DNA from 3 places in the Pantoea sp. X-Soil-OKNW-556 genome. Region 2 is predicted to be linked to each of the others. Evidence: predicted binding sites of a transcription regulator. Region 2 holds the regulator's gene; each other region holds the start of a gene.
What was found. Region 2 encodes PhoB, which activates phosphate uptake and scavenging genes when phosphate is short. Its sites were predicted from a motif close to CTGTCATAAAACTGNCNNAT; they were not measured.
Positions count from the first base shown of each region.

Region 1: ugpB (sn-glycerol-3-phosphate ABC transporter substrate-binding protein UgpB) is a predicted target of PhoB. The motif match lies at 4,117-4,136, and genes of this name have one in related genera.
Region 3: opgB (phosphatidylglycerol--membrane-oligosaccharide glycerophosphotransferase) is a predicted target of PhoB. The motif match lies at 2,831-2,850, and genes of this name have one in related genera.

Region 1 is NZ_AP035990.1:342,918-349,516, forward strand. Features, by position in the region: gene AC6I8T_RS01500 (branched-chain amino acid ABC transporter substrate-binding protein) at 1-190, shown strand, start outside; gene livH (high-affinity branched-chain amino acid ABC transporter permease LivH) at 310-1,236, shown strand; gene AC6I8T_RS01510 (high-affinity branched-chain amino acid ABC transporter permease LivM) at 1,233-2,504, shown strand; gene livG (high-affinity branched-chain amino acid ABC transporter ATP-binding protein LivG) at 2,501-3,268, shown strand; gene livF (high-affinity branched-chain amino acid ABC transporter ATP-binding protein LivF) at 3,270-3,983, shown strand; gene ugpB (sn-glycerol-3-phosphate ABC transporter substrate-binding protein UgpB) at 4,219-5,535, shown strand; gene ugpA (sn-glycerol-3-phosphate ABC transporter permease UgpA) at 5,596-6,486, shown strand; gene ugpE (sn-glycerol-3-phosphate ABC transporter permease UgpE) at 6,483-6,599, shown strand, end outside.
Region 2 is NZ_AP035990.1:1,057,659-1,064,257, forward strand. Features, by position in the region: gene sbcD (exonuclease subunit SbcD) at 1-866, opposite strand, end outside; gene phoB (phosphate response regulator transcription factor PhoB) at 1,063-1,752, shown strand; gene phoR (phosphate regulon sensor histidine kinase PhoR) at 1,767-3,080, shown strand; gene AC6I8T_RS04735 (PstS family phosphate ABC transporter substrate-binding protein) at 3,205-4,131, shown strand; gene AC6I8T_RS04740 (cobalamin-independent methionine synthase II family protein) at 4,307-5,413, shown strand; gene brnQ (branched-chain amino acid transport system II carrier protein) at 5,816-6,599, shown strand, end outside.
Region 3 is NZ_AP035990.1:687,567-694,165, forward strand. Features, by position in the region: gene AC6I8T_RS03055 (APC family permease) at 1-160, opposite strand, end outside; gene opgB (phosphatidylglycerol--membrane-oligosaccharide glycerophosphotransferase) at 453-2,750, opposite strand; gene AC6I8T_RS03065 (tautomerase family protein) at 2,966-3,355, opposite strand; gene AC6I8T_RS03070 (LysR family transcriptional regulator) at 3,476-4,399, shown strand; gene AC6I8T_RS03075 (glycosyltransferase family 32 protein) at 4,373-5,392, opposite strand; gene AC6I8T_RS03080 (beta-propeller fold lactonase family protein) at 5,794-6,599, shown strand, end outside.

The sequences.
Region 1 (6,599 bases), 710 kb from region 2:
GTCGCTGGTGGCCGGTATCGAGCGCAGCAAGAGCGACGAGCCTGATGCGATCGCCAAGAACCTGAAAGAAGGCGCACCGGTTCCGACCGTGATGGGCAACCTGAGCTGGGACCAGAAAGGTGACCTGAAAGGCTTCGAATTCGGCATCTTCAAATGGCATAAAGACGGCTCATCAACCGCGATCAAGTAATCGTTGCATCCAGCACGATCGCAAGGGCGGCCTTCAGGCCGCCCTTAATCAAACCGGTTAATTTACCGCCAGTCGCGGTAACGATTTACCATCACGGACGTGTTTCTAAGGTACTTGTTATGTCCGAGCAGTTCCTCTATTTCCTCCAGCAGATGTTCAACGGAGTGACCCTGGGCAGCACCTACGCGCTGATCGCCATTGGGTACACGATGGTTTACGGCATTATCGGCATGATCAACTTCGCCCACGGCGAGGTGTACATGATCGGTAGCTATGTCTCCTTTATCGTCATCGCCGCGCTAATGATGATGGGCATCGACACCACCTGGCTGATGATTGCCGCCGGTTTTGTCATGGCGATCATTATCTCCAGCGCCTACGGCTGGAGTATCGAACGTGTGGCGTATAAGCCGGTGCGTTCCTCCAAGCGCCTGATCGCGCTGATCTCCGCCATCGGGATGTCGATCTTCCTGCAAAACTACGTCAGCCTGACGCAAGGTTCGCGCGATCTCGCGCTGCCGAGCTTGATCACCGGGCAATGGACCTTGGGTGAAAGCAACGGCTTTGCCGCCACGCTCTCCACCATGCAGTTGATGATCTGGGTTGTGACCTTTATCGCCATGTTGGCACTGACGGTATTTATCCGTTATTCACGTATGGGGCGCGCCTGCCGTGCCTGTGCAGAAGACCTGAAAATGGCCAGCCTGCTGGGTATCAATACCGATCGCGTGATTTCACTGACCTTTGTGATTGGTGCGGCGATGGCGGCAGTGGCTGGCGTACTGCTGGGGCAGTTCTACGGTTCCATCAACCCGTTTATCGGCTTTATGGCCGGGATGAAAGCCTTCACTGCCGCAGTACTGGGCGGGATCGGCAGCATTCCGGGGGCGATGATCGGTGGTCTGGTGCTGGGCATTGCCGAAGCATTGACCTCGGCCTATCTCTCTACCGAATATAAAGACGTGGTCTCCTTTGCGTTGCTGATTGTCGTGCTGCTGGTGATGCCAACCGGCATTCTTGGCCGTCCGGAGGTGGAAAAAGTATGAAGCGCCTCGGACTGGTTAACGCCGTTATCTCTACGGTGATGTTGCTGGTGCTTGCCACCTTCTTTATGGGTATGCGCCTTGATCTTGATGGCACCAAACTGGTGGTATCCAACGCCGGAACGGTGCGCTGGAACTGGATTTTTGTCGGTTGCGGCGTGGTATTCCTGTTCCAGTTGCTGCGTCCGTTATTCCACGGCAAATTCAAACGCAGCGGCAATGGCCTGGTGCTGCCGGGCTTTGATGGTTCAACGCCGAAGCAGAAGCTGGTGATGGTGTTGATGATCGTGGCTGCGGTGATCTGGCCGTTCCTGGTTTCGCGCGGTAGCGTGGATATCGCCACCCTGACGCTGATCTACGTGATGTTGGGCCTCGGGCTTAACGTGGTGGTGGGCTTGTCGGGCCTGCTGGTGCTGGGCTACGGCGGCTTCTATGCCATCGGTGCCTATACCTTCGCCTTGCTGAACCACTACTACGGTTTTGGCTTCTGGCAGAGCCTGCCGCTGGCGGGTCTGGTGGCCGGGGCGTTCGGCTTACTGCTCGGTTTCCCGGTGCTGCGTCTGCGTGGTGACTATCTGGCGATTGTCACCCTCGGCTTTGGCGAAATCGTCCGTATCCTGCTGCTGAACAACACCTCGATTACCGGCGGTCCAAACGGTATCGCGCAGATCCCGAAACCGACCCTCTTCGGCCTGGAGTTTGGTCGCAAGGTCAGCGAGGGCGGCTGGGGCACCTTCCACGAGGTGTTCGGCATGAAATACGATCCCAATGACCGCGTGATTTTCCTCTACCTGGTGGCGCTGCTGCTGGTAGTGCTGACGCTGATTATCATCAACCGCCTGCTGCGTATGCCGCTGGGCCGTGCCTGGGAAGCGCTGCGCGAAGATGAAATCGCCTGCCGTTCTCTTGGTCTTAGCCCGACGCGTATCAAGCTGACGGCGTTTACCATCAGCGCGGCCTTTGCCGGTTTTGCCGGTACGCTGTTTGCTGCGCGCCAGGGCTTTGTCAGCCCGGAATCCTTCACCTTTGTCGAGTCGGCGTTTGTGTTGGCGATTGTGGTGCTGGGGGGCATGGGCTCGCAGTTTGCGGTCATCCTCGCCGCTGTGTTGCTGGTGGTATCGCGTGAGCTGATGCGTGACCTCAACGAATACAGCATGCTGGTACTGGGTGGCTTAATGGTGCTGATGATGATTTGGCGACCGCAGGGGTTGCTGCCGATGAAGCGTCCGCAGCTGAAACTGAAACAGGGTAAAGCAGGAGAGCAGGCATGAGTCAGCCTTTATTAGCCGTAGAAGGCCTGATGATGCGTTTTGGTGGCCTGCTGGCAGTCAACAACGTGGCGCTGGAACTGCGGGAGCAGGAAATCGTTTCGTTGATTGGTCCAAACGGCGCGGGTAAAACCACGGTGTTCAACTGCCTGACCGGTTTCTACAAACCCACGGGCGGCAGCATCAAACTGCGCGATCAAAATCTGGCCGGCTTACCGGGGCAGAAAATTGCACGGATGGGCATTGTGCGTACCTTCCAGCATGTGCGCCTGTTTCGTGAGATGACGGTGATTGAAAACTTGCTGGTGGCGCAACATCAGCATCTGAAAAGCGGCGTATTTTCCGGGTTATTCAAAACCCCGGCGTTCCGCAAAGGCGAAAGCGAAGCGCTGGACCGCGCTGCCACCTGGCTGGAACGTATCGGCCTGCTGGAGCTGGCGAACCGTCAGGCGGGTAACCTTGCTTATGGTCAGCAACGTCGTCTGGAGATCGCACGCTGCATGGTCACGCGCCCGGAAATCCTGATGCTGGATGAACCGGCGGCCGGTCTGAACCCGAAAGAAACGCACGAACTGGACGAACTGATTGCCGAACTGCGCGGTACGCATAAGGTGTCGGTGTTGTTGATCGAACATGATATGAAGCTGGTGATGGGCATTTCTGACCGTATTTACGTGGTCAATCAGGGAACGCCGCTGGCCAACGGCACGCCGGAAGAGATTCGTAATAACCCGGATGTGATCCGTGCCTATTTAGGAGAGGCGTAATATGGCCAACCCAATGTTAACCATTGAAAACGTCAGCGCCCATTACGGTAAAATTCAGGCGCTGCATAACGTCAGCCTGTATATCAATCAGGGCGAAATTGTCACCCTGATTGGTGCCAACGGTGCAGGCAAAACTACGCTGCTCGGTACGCTGTGTGGCGAGCCGCGTGCAACCGCAGGCACCATTACGTTTGATGGCAAAACCATTACCGATTGGCAAACCGCACGCATCATGCGTGAGGCGATCGCCATTGTCCCGGAAGGGCGTCGGGTGTTTTCGCGCATGACGGTGGAAGAGAATCTGGCGATGGGGGGCTTCTTTGCCAGCCGTAGCCAGTATCAGGAGCGTATTGAGCGCGTCTATGATCTGTTCCCGCGTCTGGCGGAGCGTAAGGTGCAACGTGCCGGTACCATGTCCGGTGGCGAGCAGCAGATGCTGGCGATTGGTCGTGCGCTGATGAGCCAGCCGCGTCTGCTGTTGCTGGACGAGCCATCGCTCGGCCTGGCGCCGATTATCATTCAGCAGATTTTCGACACCATCGAGCAGCTGCGTAAAGAAGGGATGACCATCTTCCTTGTCGAGCAGAACGCCAACCAGGCACTGAAACTGGCCGACCGTGGCTACGTGCTGGAGAACGGGCATGTGGTGCTGGAGGATAGTGGCGAAGCGCTGTTGTCCAACGAGGCGGTAAGAAGCGCCTATTTAGGTGCCTGAGTGCCCTAACCCTCTCCCGCGAGCGGGAGAGGGAATTGATCGAGCCAAACTTATATATTGCACGTCTCCTTCTCCCGCTTGCGGGAGAAGGCCGGGATGAGGGCAACAAGCTGCACTCAGCCTTGTCACATTCCCGTCATTAACCTGTTATTTTTCCGTCATTTTCCCGTGTCATGTTACTTCGCGAACAAAAAATGCGTGATTTCGCGCGTACCTACATGCACAGGAAAACATTATGTCCGCTTTTACGCTTCGTCCCCGCCTGATGAGTGCCCTGCTCGGTCTGATGCTCAGTGGTCATGCACTGGCTGCCACCGAAATTCCTTTCTGGCACTCAATGGAAGGCGAGTTAGGCAAAGAAGTTGATTCTCTGGCACAACGTTTTAACCAGGCCCACCCAGACTACAAAATCGTCCCGGTCTACAAAGGCAACTATGAACAAAGCCTGGCGGCGGGGATTGCCGCTGTGCGTACCGGTAAAGCACCGGCCATTTTGCAGGTGTATGAAGTGGGTACTGCCACCATGATGGCGTCCAAAGCCATTGTGCCGGTGCATCAGGTGTTCCAGGATGCCGGAATCGCATTTGATGAAAAACAGTTCGTCCCGACTGTCGCGGGTTACTACAGCGATTCCAGCGGCCATTTAATCTCTCAGCCGTTCAACAGCTCCACCCCGGTGCTGTACTACAACAAAGACGCCTTCAAAAAAGCCGGTCTGAACCCGGATCAGCCACCAAAAACCTGGCAGGAACTGGCAAAAGACGCCGATGCGCTGCGTAAAGCGGGCCTGACCTGCGGTTACGCCAGCGGCTGGCAAGGCTGGATTCAGATTGAAAACTTCAGCGCCTGGCACGGCTTGCCGGTGGCGACCAAAAACAACGGTTTTGACGGCACAGACGCTGAGCTGGAGTTCAACAAGCCGGTGCAGGTTCGTCACATCCAGATGCTGGAAAACATGAACAAGAAGGGTGATTTCACCTACTTTGGCCGCAAAGATGAATCCACCGCGAAGTTCTACAACGGCGATTGCGGCATCACCACCGCGTCTTCCGGTTCACTGGCGGATATCAAACACTACGCCAAATTCAACTTTGGTGTCGGCATGATGCCGTATGACGCAACCGTGCCGAATGCACCGCAGAATGCCATCATCGGTGGTGCCAGCCTGTGGGTGATGAAGGGCAAAGATGCCAACACTTACAAAGGTGTGGCGGAGTTTATGCAGTTCCTGGCGCAACCGGAAATCGCCGCCGAGTGGCACCAGAAAACCGGTTATCTGCCGATCACCACGGCGGCGTACGAGCTGACCAAACAGCAGGGCTTCTACGACAAGAACCCGGGTGCCGATATCGCGACGCGCCAGATGCTGAACAAAGATCCGCTGCCGTTCACCAAAGGGATGCGTCTGGGCAATATGCCGCAGATTCGCACCATCGTGGACGAGGAGCTGGAAAGCGTGTGGACCGGCAAACAATCGCCGCAGGCAGCGCTGGATAACTCAGTTAAACGCGGAAACGAACTGCTGCGCCGTTTTGAGCAGCAGGTGAAGTAACCCGCCGTAACGGGGCAGGCCGCGTGTCTGCCCCGATCTTTTTGCCTGAACGAGTCCGTTATGTCCTCATCATCACGCCCGGTTTTCCGCTCCCGTTTGTTGCCCTATCTGCTGGTACTGCCACAGCTGGTGATCACCGCCATCTTCTTTCTCTGGCCAGCCGGTGAAGCGCTGTGGTACTCACTGCAAAGCCTTGATCCCTTTGGTATCTCCAGCACTTTTGTTGGGCTGGATAACTTCAGACGGCTGTTCAGTGATGAGTACTACCTGGCCTCTTTCTGGACCACCATTGAATCCAGCGCGCTGGTCACGGGGTGCGGCATGCTGTTTTCTCTGCTGCTGGCGGCGCTGGTGGATTATGTGGTGCGGCTGAAAAAACTCTACCAAACCTTGCTACTGCTGCCGTATGCGGTAGCCCCGGTGGTCGCGGCAGTGCTGTGGATGTTCCTGTTTAACCCCGGACTCGGCCTGTTCAGCCATCTCCTTAACCAGATCGGTTACAACTGGAACTACGCGCAAAACAGCGGCCAGGCGATGTTCCTGATCGTGCTGGCATCGATCTGGCAGCAGATGAGCTACAACTTCCTGTTTTTCTTTGCGGCGCTGCAATCGATCCCCAAATCGCTGGTGGAAGCAGCGGCGATTGACGGTGCCGGGCCGGTGCGGCGCTTCTTTAACCTGTCGCTGCCGTTGATCACCCCGGTGAGTTTCTTCCTGCTGGTGGTCAACCTGGTCTATGCCTTCTTCGACACCTTCCCGGTGATCGATGCCGCCACTGGCGGTGGGCCGGTACAGGCGACCACCACGCTTATCTACAAAATTTATCGCGAAGGGTTTACCGGGCTGGATCTCTCCTCGTCGGCAGCGCAATCGGTGGTGCTGATGTTGCTGGTGATTGGCCTCACTATCCTGCAATTCCGCTTTGTCGAGCGTAAGGTGCAATACCAATGATTGAGAACCGACGCGGGCTGGATATCTTCAGCCACACGCTGCTGGTGCTGGGTGTGCTGACGATCCTGTTTCCGCTGTATGTCGCCTTTGTCGCGGCAACGCTGGACAACAAC
Region 2 (6,599 bases):
CCTTTCAGTATCTGCATTGGCTGGAACAGCGGGATGGTCAGCGGCGTCACGGCATCAAGGCCGGTGCTGAAATCCAGCAGAAACACGCTCTTGTCGCGGCCCAACTCATCAAAGCTGAGTGGAATGGGCGAACCGCTGTAGCGAATATGATCGCTGTCAGCAATGCGTTGTGCTCGGTGAATATGGCCGAGTGCGATGTAATCCGCCGCAGGGAATGCCTGCGCCGGAAAGGCATCGAGGGTGCCGATGTAGATATCACGCACCGAGTCGCTTTTGGTTACGCCGACGGTGGTGAGATGGCCGGTGGCGATAATCGGCAGTTTGCCCCCGAGTGCTGCGCGCTGCGCCTCTGCGGCGGCAAAGCAGTGCTGATAATGTTGTTCGATGGCTTCCAGCAGCGACAGCTGTTTTTCCCGCCCGGACTGTCCGGCCTGGCTGCGCAAAATATCGCGCGGGCGCAGATAAGGGATGGCGCACAGCAGCGCGCCTGGCGTACCGTCGCGCTGCTTCAGGGTCAGCATCTGCTGCTCGCCCTGCGGCGTAGCGCTGGTGATCACCTGCGTGTTGAGGCAGGCAAGCAGTTCGCGTGATTCATTGAGCGTTGCCACCGAATCGTGGTTCCCTGCCAGAACGATCAACTGGCAGCGGCTGGCCTGCAACGCCACCACGAAGCGGTTAAACATTTCACGCGCATAGCTTGGCGGTGAGCCGGTATCAAACAGGTCACCGGCGATAATCAGCGCATCCACCTGATGCTGGTCAATCTGCTGGCGCAGCCAGTCGAGAAATGCCTGATGTTCAGCAGCGCGACTTTTGCTGTAAAAGAACTGGCCCAGATGCCAGTCTGCCGTATGGATGATGCGCATGGATGCTCCCTGCCAGAAAAAGCGATGGGGAATTATAACGACTTCACCACGAAAGCAAAAAAAACGCCTCACGGCTGTCACATTTCTGTTTTTCCACTAAATTTCCAGGGTTGGGTTTTTCATAAAAGTGTCATAAAACTGACGCATAATGACGCCGCAAATCCCAGTGACAGCCGTCATATCAGCAGGAGTAATAATGGCTAAGCGCATTTTGGTTGTGGAAGACGAAGCTCCCATCCGTGAAATGTTATGTTTCGTGCTGGAACAGAACGATTACCAGCCGATTGAGGCGGAAGATTATGACAGCGCAGTAGGGAAGCTCATCGAACCCTGGCCGGATTTGATTTTGCTGGACTGGATGTTACCCGGCGGTAGCGGTATCCAGTTTATCAAGCACCTGAAACGTGAAGCCATGACGCGCGATATTCCGGTGATGATGCTGACGGCGCGTGGCGAAGAAGAAGATCGTGTACGCGGTCTGGAAGTGGGCGCTGACGATTACATCACCAAACCGTTCTCCCCGAAAGAGTTGATGGCGCGTATCAAAGCGGTGATGCGGCGTATTTCGCCGATGGCGGTGGAAGAGGTGATTGAGATGCAGGGACTGAGCCTCGACCCGTCATCACATCGCGTGATGTCCGAAGCCACGCCGCTGGAGATGGGACCGACTGAGTACAAATTGCTGCACTTCTTTATGACGCACCCGGAACGCGTTTACAGCCGCGAACAACTGCTGAACCATGTCTGGGGCACCAATGTGTATGTCGAAGATCGTACTGTCGATGTGCATATCCGTCGTTTACGTAAAGCGCTGGAGGTCTCCGGCCACGATCGCATGGTACAAACCGTACGCGGAACAGGGTATCGTTTCTCTGCTCGCTACTAAACGGAGTCTTTACCGTGCTGGAACGACTCTCCTGGAAGAGATTATTGACCGAACTGGTGCTGGTCTGTCTGCCGGCACTGATTTTAGGTCTGGTATTTGGCTATCTCCCCTGGCTGCTGCTGATCGCGGTCTTGGGTTTGCTGTTGTGGCATTTCTGGAACCTGATGCGACTCTCCCATTGGTTATGGGTTGATCGATCCATGACGCCGCCCGGTGGACGCGCCAGCTGGGAACCGCTGTTTTACGGGCTGTATCAAATGCAGTTGCGTAACCGTCGTCGTCGTCGCGAGCTGGGCAACCTGATCAAACGCTTTCGCAGCGGTGCGGAATCGCTGCCGGATGCGGTGGTGCTGACCACCGAAGAGGGTATCATTTTCTGGTGTAACGGCCTGGCGCAACAGCATCTCGGCCTGCGTTGGCCGGAAGACAATGGTCAGAACATCCTCAACTTGCTGCGCTATCCTGAATTCTCCCGCTATATCCGCCAGCGTGACTTTAATAAGCCGCTGACGTTGGTGCTGAATAATCAACGTCATATGGAGTTTCGCGTGATGCCCTATAGCGAAGGGCAGTGGCTGATGGTGGCGCGTGATGTGACGCAAATGCATCAACTGGAGGGCGCGCGACGTAACTTCTTCGCCAACGTCAGCCATGAGTTGCGTACCCCGCTGACGGTGTTGCAAGGCTATCTGGAGATGATGAACGATTCGGTGATGAACGAACGTTCACGCAGCAAAGCGTTGCAAACCATGACGGAGCAAACACGACGTATGGATAGCCTGGTGAAGCAACTGCTGACGCTGTCGCGCATTGAAGCTGCTCCCGCCCTCGATATGAAAGAGACGGTAGATGTGCCGACCATGCTGTTGCTGCTCCAGCGCGAAGCGGAAACTTTGAGCCAGGGGCGTCATGAGATCCATTTTCACACCGATCCGCATCTCAAAGTACTGGGTAATGATGAACAGTTGCGCAGCGCCATCTCCAACCTGGTGTATAACGCGGTCAACCATACGCCGGAAGGGACGCGCATTGATATCAGCTGGCTACGTAATAAACAAGGTGCCGAGTTTAAGGTGTGCGATAACGGGCCAGGGATCAGCCCGGAACATCTGCCACGTTTGACCGAACGTTTCTACCGGGTGGATAAAGCGCGTTCGCGCGCTACCGGTGGCAGCGGCCTTGGGCTGGCGATTGTTAAGCATGCCCTCGGTCACCACAACGCCCGGCTGGAAATCACCAGCGTGCCGCATCAGGAAACGTGTTTCAGCTTTATCCTGCCGTCACGGTTGATCGTCGCCAGCCAGATACGGGAGAATGTGGCGCAATAAGCGTTCTGATTTCCCCGTAGCGGCACGATTTATCGCGCGCCGTTCAATTGGAACACCAAAAAACTGCGCGATAAATCGCTCAAAAGACTGCGCGATAAATCGCGCCGCTACGTGGAATCCCTGCATGAAATCGTTGCTGCTGTTCATTTTGCTGTCGTTCTCTGTGCTGGCGCAGGGGCAACAAACCATGCTGGCGGGCAATCTGAGCAGTGTCGGTTCTGATACCCTCGGTTATCTGATGACGTTGTGGGGCGAGGATTTCAGCCGTCAGTCACCGGGGGTGAATGTGCAGGTACAGGCGGCGGGTTCATCAACGGCACCCACTGCGCTGGCGGCGGGTGCTGCCCAGCTTGGCGCGATGAGCCGCCCGATGCAGGTCGATGAGCGCCAACTGTTTATCGCGCGCTATGGCTATCCTCCGCTGGCGGTGCCGGTGGCAATGGATGCGCTGGTGGTGGTGGTCAATCAGGACAATCCGCTGAAGCAAATTGCGCCACAGCAGCTTGATGCGCTGTTTTCAGTAACGCGTCTGTGCGGTGCGCAGCAGGTGCCGCAGCGCTGGGGGGATGTCGGTCTGACCGATCCACATTGGGCCACGCGTAGCATCCAACGCTACGGACGTAACTCCGCGTCCGGCACCTGGGGCTTCTTCAAGCAGCAGGTGCTGTGCAAGGGCGACTTCCGTGCTGATGTGGCGGAGTTTCCCGGATCGGCGGCGGTGGTGCAGGCGGTGGCAGCGACGCCCAACAGCATTGGTTACGCCAGCTTTGGCTTTCATCTCAGTGGGGTGAAGACGCTGCCGGTGGTCACCAATAGCGGTGAAAGCGTGATGCCGGATGCCGATTCTATCCGTAGCGGCCGCTATCCGTGGTCGCGCCCGCTATATATCTACGTCAATAAAGCGCCCGGGAAACCGTTGCCGCCGTTGGTTTCGGCATTTCTGCATCAGGTGCTGTCACCCCAGGGGCAGCGTCGGGTTAGTGAGGCGGGATATCTGCCGTTGTCTGAGAGTCAGATGGCGCAGGCGCGTGCCTCCATTGAGGAAAATTGAAGAACGAACATCGCAACATGAATTTTATTCATGTCACCTGAATTTTCTTCGTTTGCCCAAATCCGTTCAACATGTCACTCTTCTTGGCCATATAGCCATCCAGATGGCCAAAGATAACCAGGTGAAATTATTACCTGACGCAACCATGCGTTTACGGCTTTAGCCAGGAGTGATCATGCAACGAGTAACCGCCCCGTTCCGCGCCGATACCGTCGGCAGTTTTCTGCGTCCCGCCGCTATCAAACAGGCACGCGAGCAGTTTGCTAAGGGTGAAATTGATGCCGCCGCGCTGCGTCAGGTCGAAGATGACGCTATCCGTCATGTGGTGGAGCAGCAGCGTGCCAACGGTCTTAAAGTGGTTACCGATGGTGAATTTCGCCGTGCCTGGTGGCACTTCGACTTCTTTGATGATCTGATTGGCGTCGAGCGTTACGAAGCGGAGCAGGGCATTCAATTTAATGGCGTGCAGACGAAAGCGCGTGGCGTGAAAGTGACCGGCAAAGTGGCGTTTAACCCGAACCACCCGATGCTGGAGCACTTCCGCTTCCTGCAAAGCATTGCCGGTGACGCAGTGCCGAAGATGACCATTCCCAGCCCGAGCGTGCTGCATTTCCGTGGTGGTCGCAAAGTGATCGACGCCAACGTTTACCCGGATCTGAAAGAGTACTTCGCCGATCTGGCTCAAACCTACAAAGATGCCATTCAGGCGTTTTACGCGGCTGGCTGCCGTTATCTGCAACTGGACGATACCGTCTGGGCCTATCTGTGTTCCACCGATCAGCAGCAGCAGATCCGCGAACGTGGTGAAGATCCGCAAGAACTGGCGCGTATCTACGCTCAGGTGCTGAATACTGCGCTGGAAGGTAAACCGGCAGATCTGACCGTCGGCCTGCATGTGTGTCGTGGTAATTTCCGTTCCACCTGGATCTCCGAAGGCGGCTACGAGCCGGTGGCTGAGGTGTTGTTTGGCGGGGTAAATATCGATGCCTTCTTCCTCGAATATGACAACGAGCGCTCTGGTGGTTTCGAGCCACTGCGCTTTATCAAGCCGGGCCATCAGCAGGTGGTACTGGGCCTGATTACCACCAAAACCGGTGAGCTGGAAGACCCGGCCCAGGTGAAGGCACGTTTGCAGGAAGCGGCACAATTCGTCAGCCTGGATCAGATTTGCCTCAGCCCGCAGTGCGGCTTTGCCTCAACAGAAGAGGGCAATAGCCTGAGCGAAGATCAGCAGTGGCAGAAAATCCGCCTGGTGGTCGACATCGCAAATCAGGTGTGGTGATGCTGTAAACTTGTGCAAACAGGCGCGTAAATCGCGCCTTTTGTGCATCTTAAACCTCGGTTATGCGCGGATATCTCCCGCGCTGTGGAAAGTTTAAGCAAATCATCTGATGTGATTTCGAGCTTATCTATATTGATTCACTGCTTTTTATCTGTTTAGTGCTATATCCTTCTGGTTTTCCGATCCCGTATTGCCTTTCTCCGCTATAAACGTTTTACTACGCGCCGTTGTCGATTCTTCCCTCTGTGAACAGAAGAAAAGCAGTCTAAATCACCTGCGCTTTAACTATGTGACGAGCATAACGCACTGGCGTTGATGGATAAGTCGTTGTTTTGGCGCGGTCAGGGGGCAACACAAACTCAACTTTCACCGCAACATCAGCTACAGGCCGTACAGAAGTTTATGACTTATCGTTTAACCCCGAAGGATATCCTCGCGCTGGGCTTTATGACGTTTGCCCTGTTTGTTGGCGCAGGAAACATCATTTTCCCACCGATGGTGGGTATTCAGTCTGGCGAACACGTTTGGATTGCTGCCATTGGTTTCCTGATCACTGCCGTGGGTCTACCGGTGATGACCGTTATCGCGCTGGCGCGCGTTGGCGGCGGTATCGATGCCCTCAGCTCGCCGATTGGTAAAGCCGCCGGTTTGCTGCTGGCTACCGTCTGTTATCTGGCTGTTGGCCCGCTGTTTGCTACACCGCGTACCGCGACCGTGTCATTTGAAGTGGGTATCGCCCCGCTGACCGGTGACGGCGCGCTGCCGCTGTTTATCTACAGCCTGATTTACTTTTCGCTGGTGATCGTGATCTCCCTCTATCCGGGCAAACTGCTGGATACCGTGGGTCACTTCCTCGCACCGCTGAAAATTGTTGCCCTGACGGTGCTGGGTGTTGCCGCGCTGCTGTGGCCTGCGGGTGGCCTTTCCCCGGCGACGGCAGATTATCAGCGTGCGGCGTTCTCCAGCGGCTTTGTTAACGGCTATCTGACTATGGATACCTTGGGTGCGCTGGTGTTCGGTATCGTTATCGTTAACGCGGCGCGTTCACGCGGCGTGGAAGATTCCGGCCTGTTGACCCGCTACACCATGCTGGCCGGTATTATTGCCGGTGTGGGGCTGACGCTGGTGTATCTGTGCCTGTTCAAGTTGGGTTCAGACAGTGGCGCGATTGTTGATCAGAACGCCA
Region 3 (6,599 bases), 370 kb from region 2:
CGATCACTGCCCCTAATACCCACGCCCAGCCAGTATGGCTGCCCGCATAGCCGGAGCTGTTGAGTGCGGCATATAACCAGCCCGACCCAATCATCGATCCAATGCCAAGTAACGACAGATCGACCAGCCCTAATTTCTGTTTTAGCCCACTTGACGCCATAACATGCCCCTGTCTGATTATTAGATGTTGTGAGAGGGGAATAAAGCATATTGCGTGCCAGTAATATTTTACGGATGTGAAGGTTTAGCGATGAAATAAATATTCTGGCATCACCTGGAGAATGGGCGGTTCAGGTAAATGCCTGACATGGAAATAGGGGGTTCAATATATTCGGGAACTATCTGAACCTATGGATTCGCGGTGCAGGACGCACCGCGATGATCCGAAATATACATTATGCATGTAGTTGAAACATTATGTCATCCCTGCAACAGGAATGACATAATTCCCGTTAACCCTGCGGTTGTGGAATAATTTTAATATCCACCATGCCAATACCTAATTTACGGGGGTCCTGGCCGATGATATTTCCCACATTGGAGAGCTGGGGTTCCGGCGGGGCAATAATTAAATTATGGCTGCCGCCGGGATTGGTGAAATGCAGCGTGGTGGTCGATACATCGTCACCCAAGGTTAATTCCTGCTGCTGATCGCCAACGCGAACCGGAATTGGCCGATGCGCATTGGGGCCAAATGCACGGGCGGTGATCACCACATCAAAACTTCCCGGCAGCGGATCGACATATTCGATGTTCACTTCCGGTGCCAGATTGGCGTTGGACCAACGTCCCCACAGCTCCGGGCGCGAAATGCCGGTGAAGCTTTTCACGCTTTGCGGTGCACCGGGCACGTTGAGCATAAAGCTGTCAGCGCTATAGCGAATGGCGTTGTCTTCAATACGGATCTGCTGCTCATTGTGCTGATATTGCGCATCGCTGAGGGTGGTTAGCGGGAAGATCGCTTTTCCCTTCCACACCGGTTTATCAATACGCGTAACCGTTGGCTGACCGCCCATCTGCCCCATTGCGAGACAGAGGTCGCTGGAAAGTGCCAGATCAGGCTGCCACAGGCGCGCCATCTTAAAGCAGCGATCCACCCAGACGAACTTCTCCGCAGCGGTAAAGTCTGCCAGCTGATAACGCAGCGGCGCGGAATACTCACCTTCTGGCAGCGGTTCCACGCGTTTATCGCCCACGCGGAACAGAATCGGCAGCTTGAAGGTGGTACCTGAGAAGCTGAAAGTGTTCTTCTGCTGGTCGATGGTGAAGGCATCGAGCTTGCTGGGGAAATTCCACAGCTGGATGATATCCGGTTTCCATGACAACACCTTCTGCGTCATGTTATCAAACTGCGCGGAAAGCGAAGGGGAACTGAGGCCGCTGCGGCCAAGGCCAATGGCTTTATCGCCACCGAGAATATCCAACACGGTGGCACCGTTATCCAGCGTGCTGCGCTTGCCATCCAGCACCTTCGCTTCAGGCTGATCGCCACGGATCACCATAAACAGGTCATGGCGTGGTTGCTGGATCAGATATTGATGCGCGGTGTTATTCATCGCCAGGTGATCGGACGTCACCACAATGATGGTGTTTTTAAACCACGGCGAGGCTTTAATACGTTCAATCAGTCGCGCCACATGTTCCTGAGAGCAGGCCACCGCACTGAATGACTGATTTGGTTTGCCATCATAGCTGTAGCTTTTATGTTGGCAGGTACGGGAAATAAAACCGTCCGGGTGGTGGGTATCGACGGTGAGGGTAAAGAGCGCAAAGCGTTTCTGCTGCCGCGACAGTTCCTCATACTTCTTAAACACTTCATCCATCACGGTATCATCGTAATAACCCCAGTTGTTGCGATAGTCAGGGTCAGCCACGCGATCTTTCAGTTCCTGCGCACCGTACATATGTGCCGGGTCAAAACCATGCGATTTCAGGAAGGTATCTTTACCGGCAAAGCGCAGGTCGGCACCCTGAATAAACCAGTTCTCGTAGCCGGAATTCTTCAGGATATCGCCGAGACAGATATTTTGTGGGAAGAAGCTGGACAGTGCGGCCGACGCATTGTCCTGGAACGGAGCAAACAGCGGAATCCCACATTGTGAGCCGACCATACCGGCGATGGTGTAATCCGTGCCGGGCAGTTGTTCGGTGTTGCTGAAATCCAGGCTTTGATCTTTTTCACGACTCAGCTCGGGTGCCAGGCCGGGGAACGTTTTTTCGTTAAAGTAGGTTCGCTCCAGACTTTCGCCATAGATATAGACCAGGTTGAGCTTTGGCTCGCTAATCACCGATTTTGGCGTCTTGTAGTAAGTCTCGAAATCGGAATCCGCCAGTCGATTATGGGAAGCAATTAAATCCTTCACCTGACGAAATGCCGGAGTGGTTTGCACTGAGCCCGCAGCACAGGCAATAGCCAACAGACTCCAGCCAAGATGGTGTTTCTGTTTGCGACGACGTAGCAGCCATGTGAGCAGACAGAACAGGAGAAATAAGGCAATGATGATACCGATCGCCGGCACCACGTATTTGCTGACGCCCGCACCGGTCAGGCTGTTAGTCAGGGTATAGAGCACCGCGTCATTAATCCCGTCGCCAGTAAAATAGTTGCTGGCAAACAGCGTGATGTTGAGCACGATGAACAGGGTAAGAAGAAGCAAAATCACACCAAACCAGAACTTATTACGTCCGGCTTTGTGGGAATAGACTGCAATCGCAGCTAAAAAAAGTACAACCGATAATACTTCGGACAAGGTCGGATCCTCAGGCTGATTGAATACGCAATCCGTGCGTAACCACCCTCTTTGGGGGTTTTTGCGTCAATCTATATTGGCTGTCACATGTCTGCAACACGACCAGTCAGATTTGTGCGGCTGATTTGACTTTGTTTAAAGCGGGTTTAGGCAGGCTATGGTTTGCACTGGCAGCAATCAAAGATCGCTGCCAGATAAGGGGGAAGAGAAGAGGATCAGAGTTTGCCGGTCAGGTACTGCGCTTCGCCATCGGCAAAGCTCCAGTCACCTTTATTATTGGTAATAAAACTGATCATCAGGTCATTGCCCTGCACGCCACAGTTTTCCTGTAACTCGCGTGCTAACTCTGCCATGAAGAGCGTTTTCTGTTCTTCACTTCTCGGGCTGGTGTAGACCCGTACCATCACCAGATTGTCACTGCGCTCAAAACCGAGGCCGGTATCCTGAAAAACCATCTGGTATCTTTTGTTTTCGTGAACAATCTGATAACGATCGCGGGGTGGGACTTTAAAAGCAGTCAGAACGGCGCGATGAGCCGCATCCAGCAGAGTACGTAATTCTGATTCAGAACGGCCCTGAATCACGTCAAATTGCAGTAACGGCATAAATAAACCCTCGTTTTTGCTCACATGGAAAGAGTAGGATGTGGTGCTATGCTGCCGTGTACCGTTGCAAAGAAAAAGCGCGCTGCCTGAAATGATTATTTATTATTTTGAACAATCATCATGAAAGAGATTAAAACCGATGCACTTTGGGTGCACCTGCACTGGCTGACCGTACTGGCTGAGTTGGGGAGCTTTACCCGTGCGGCTGAACGGCTGGACGTCAGTAAGGCGGCGATGAGTCAAAAGATTAAAGAGCTGGAAGAGATGGCGGGCGTCGCGCTGGTGCAACGCACCACCCGCAGCGTACGCCTGACATCTGCCGGAGAAAAGCTGGTGGATGAGCTGCGAGATCCCTTTGCGCGTATTGAGCAGAGTTTTTTCAGCGTGCGTGATGAGGCGGGCCCGGTACGCGGCATGGTTCGTGTCAGCGCCCCCGTAGCCTTTGCCCGGCAGCAATTGGTGCCGATTATCGGCGATTTTTTGCGTGAATATCCGCAGGTGCGTATCCAACTGGATGTGACCGACCGCTTAGTCTCGCTCGGCAGTGAGGGTTTTGATTTGGCGATTCGTCACAGCCAGCAGTTGCCGGAAACGCATGTCGCATTGCCGCTGTGTGAAACCCAGACCTTATTGGTGGCGTCCCCCGCTTACCTGGCGGAGCAGGGTACACCACAAACCCCACAGGCATTGCAGCAGCATAATTGCCTGTACTATCCGCGCGGGCTGGAGTCACCACAGTGGCGTTTCCGTCAACTGAACGACGCCAGCGAAACGGTGCTGGTCAGAATCCAGGGGAATTTTGCCACCAACAATAGCGAATCGATTCGCGATGCGGCGTTGCAGGGGCTGGGCATTGCTATGCTGCCAGATTTCAGCGCCAGCGCGGCGCTGGCGGCGGGTACGTTACAACGGGTTTTACCGCAATGGCAGTCGGTGGACGCCTTCGCCGATCGTTTATGGGTGGTGCGCCCTTTTGCGGCCCAGGTGCCACGGGCGGTCACCACCTTTATTCACTGGCTACGCGCGCGCTTTGTTGATGGCTGAGGGCGACACCAGCGCAACCGGTGCATGGGGTTGCATCATTTGTCCCAGCAGGCTGGTGCGATTGTAGTTGCCAAGGCGCAGGTTGAAGTCGAGATGCTGACGTTCATTACCGCTTAATTTAATCACCGGTGGCGGGGTGTGCGGGCGCTGCTGAAATAACACCGATTTAGCAAACGCCGCGCTATTCCAGCCGCTCAGGCGTTGATAAAAGTAGGCATTCGCTTCGCCCTTGCGCAGATAGATATTCGCCCGGCGATATTCACGCATCGCCGCCTGTTGCGCCAGGGAGCAAAGTTGCTGCTCTGGCTCGGCAATTTTTTGCGCCAGCAGGGTAAAATCATCGCGCTTATTCAATTCACTGAAGAAACGTTGCGCCCCAAGATGTTTAATCGGCGCGTACTGCTTCTGCCATTCGCGGATAAAAGGATTATTGGGGCTGGCGGCGAGAAACCAGTTTTCCATCACCGGCGACAGGTAATTCATGGTTGAGACTTCGCAATAAAAACCAATCACATCCATAGGACGTTCCTGATGCACACGATGTACCCAGGCGAGATCTTCAAACAGCAGGGTGCTGCAATCAATGGCGATGCCGCCGTAGCGTAATAATAATTCCAACCGAATGGCATCACTTTTTTGTTTCAGCGTTAATTCTGGTGAAGTGAAGATAAAATCGGGCAAGACTTCTTTTACCGTCTGACGATTTAACAAATGCACCTGATGATCGGGATTATCCTGGCGGATTTTTTGAATATTTAACGCCATTGATTTCGGTAAATATTCATCGTCCCAATACATCCAGACTATTTTAGGGATATCTGCCAACTCTTTTTCGGCAGAAATCAACACCACGTTATCCTCTTCGCTCGGATCGTATTCCGGAGCGACAAGGCTATTTTGCTGCTTTTTTTGCAGTAACATCTGGCCGGTAAAAGCAATTTTCTGCCAGTTGTGCCACAGCATACGGGCAGTTTGGAGGCGTTTTTTTGTCATGGTGCACCTGATTATTGTGATTATCGCGGTTGGGGATTCCCTGATGCTGGCGCGTGGGCGCGCTCTTGTTTCCTCACGGCTGTGTGTAAAAGACTACCCTTGCTTAATAAAACATTCCTGCGCGCGAGACCATCATTTTCTTTATCTTTCAGATAAACCGGAAAATGAATGAGCCACTCAAGTTAAAATTATCATTAAATAATTTTGGTAATCGGTGTTTGTTTAATTAAGTATGGATAAGACTATTCCTAATAAAATAGAATTTCGCTGTGGTTTGATGCGGGCAGGATTAAAAAACGTGAGTCAAATGATGGGTTAACCGTACTGGATTTTTCACTGGCCTACCCAACGCTGATCCGCGTTAGCTACGCTTAAAGGACGTTGTTAAAAAAGGAGACGCTATGCAGCCTGATAACCGCGGATTACTGGCAGTCGATAAACAGGGCAATCGCGTGTTGTTTCTCAACCCGGACACTTTTGCAGTGCAACAGGAACTGAATGCCTTTCCACCCCGGCCACATGAGTTGTTGATGCTGCCGCAGTGGGAGAAAGCCTATGTCCCGATTTATGGTGATGGCATCCACGGCGATAATCCCCATCCGGGCCACAAAATCGCGGTGATTAATCTGCGTCAGCGGGTGATCAGTGGTTTTATCGATGTTACGCCCTTGCAGGCGCCACACAGCGGGCAACTGGGGCGCGACGGTAAAGTGTATCTCTGCTGCGAAAACAGCGCCACCGTGGCGGTGATTGATCCGCTTACCGATCGGCTGGAGAAAACCATTCCCCTGCCGTCACATAACGCCCACCGGCTGGCACTGTCACCCAGTGGGCGCAAGTTGTTCACTGAAAACGAAGAAGATGCCAGCATTACGGTGGTTGATCTTTGTGAGGCTGAAGGGCGGGTTATCGACACCATTCTGATGCCAGGACCGATTGCCGGTATCGCCGCCTCGCCAAAACATCCTTATCTGGTCGCCAGCGCGGCCGATGCCCCCTTACTTTATGTGGTGGATCGTCAGAGTCATCGCATTCGCCAGCGGTTACGTTTAGCGGGTCATCAGCAACCTTGTCAGGTCGTTCGTTTCAGCGCTGACGGCGAGCGTCTGGTGGCGATTGGCGATCATGAGGCAGTGATTACGCTGTTCGACGATCTTCTCAATCCCTTGGGTGATATCGCCGTGGGTGATAAACCGATGGATGGCTG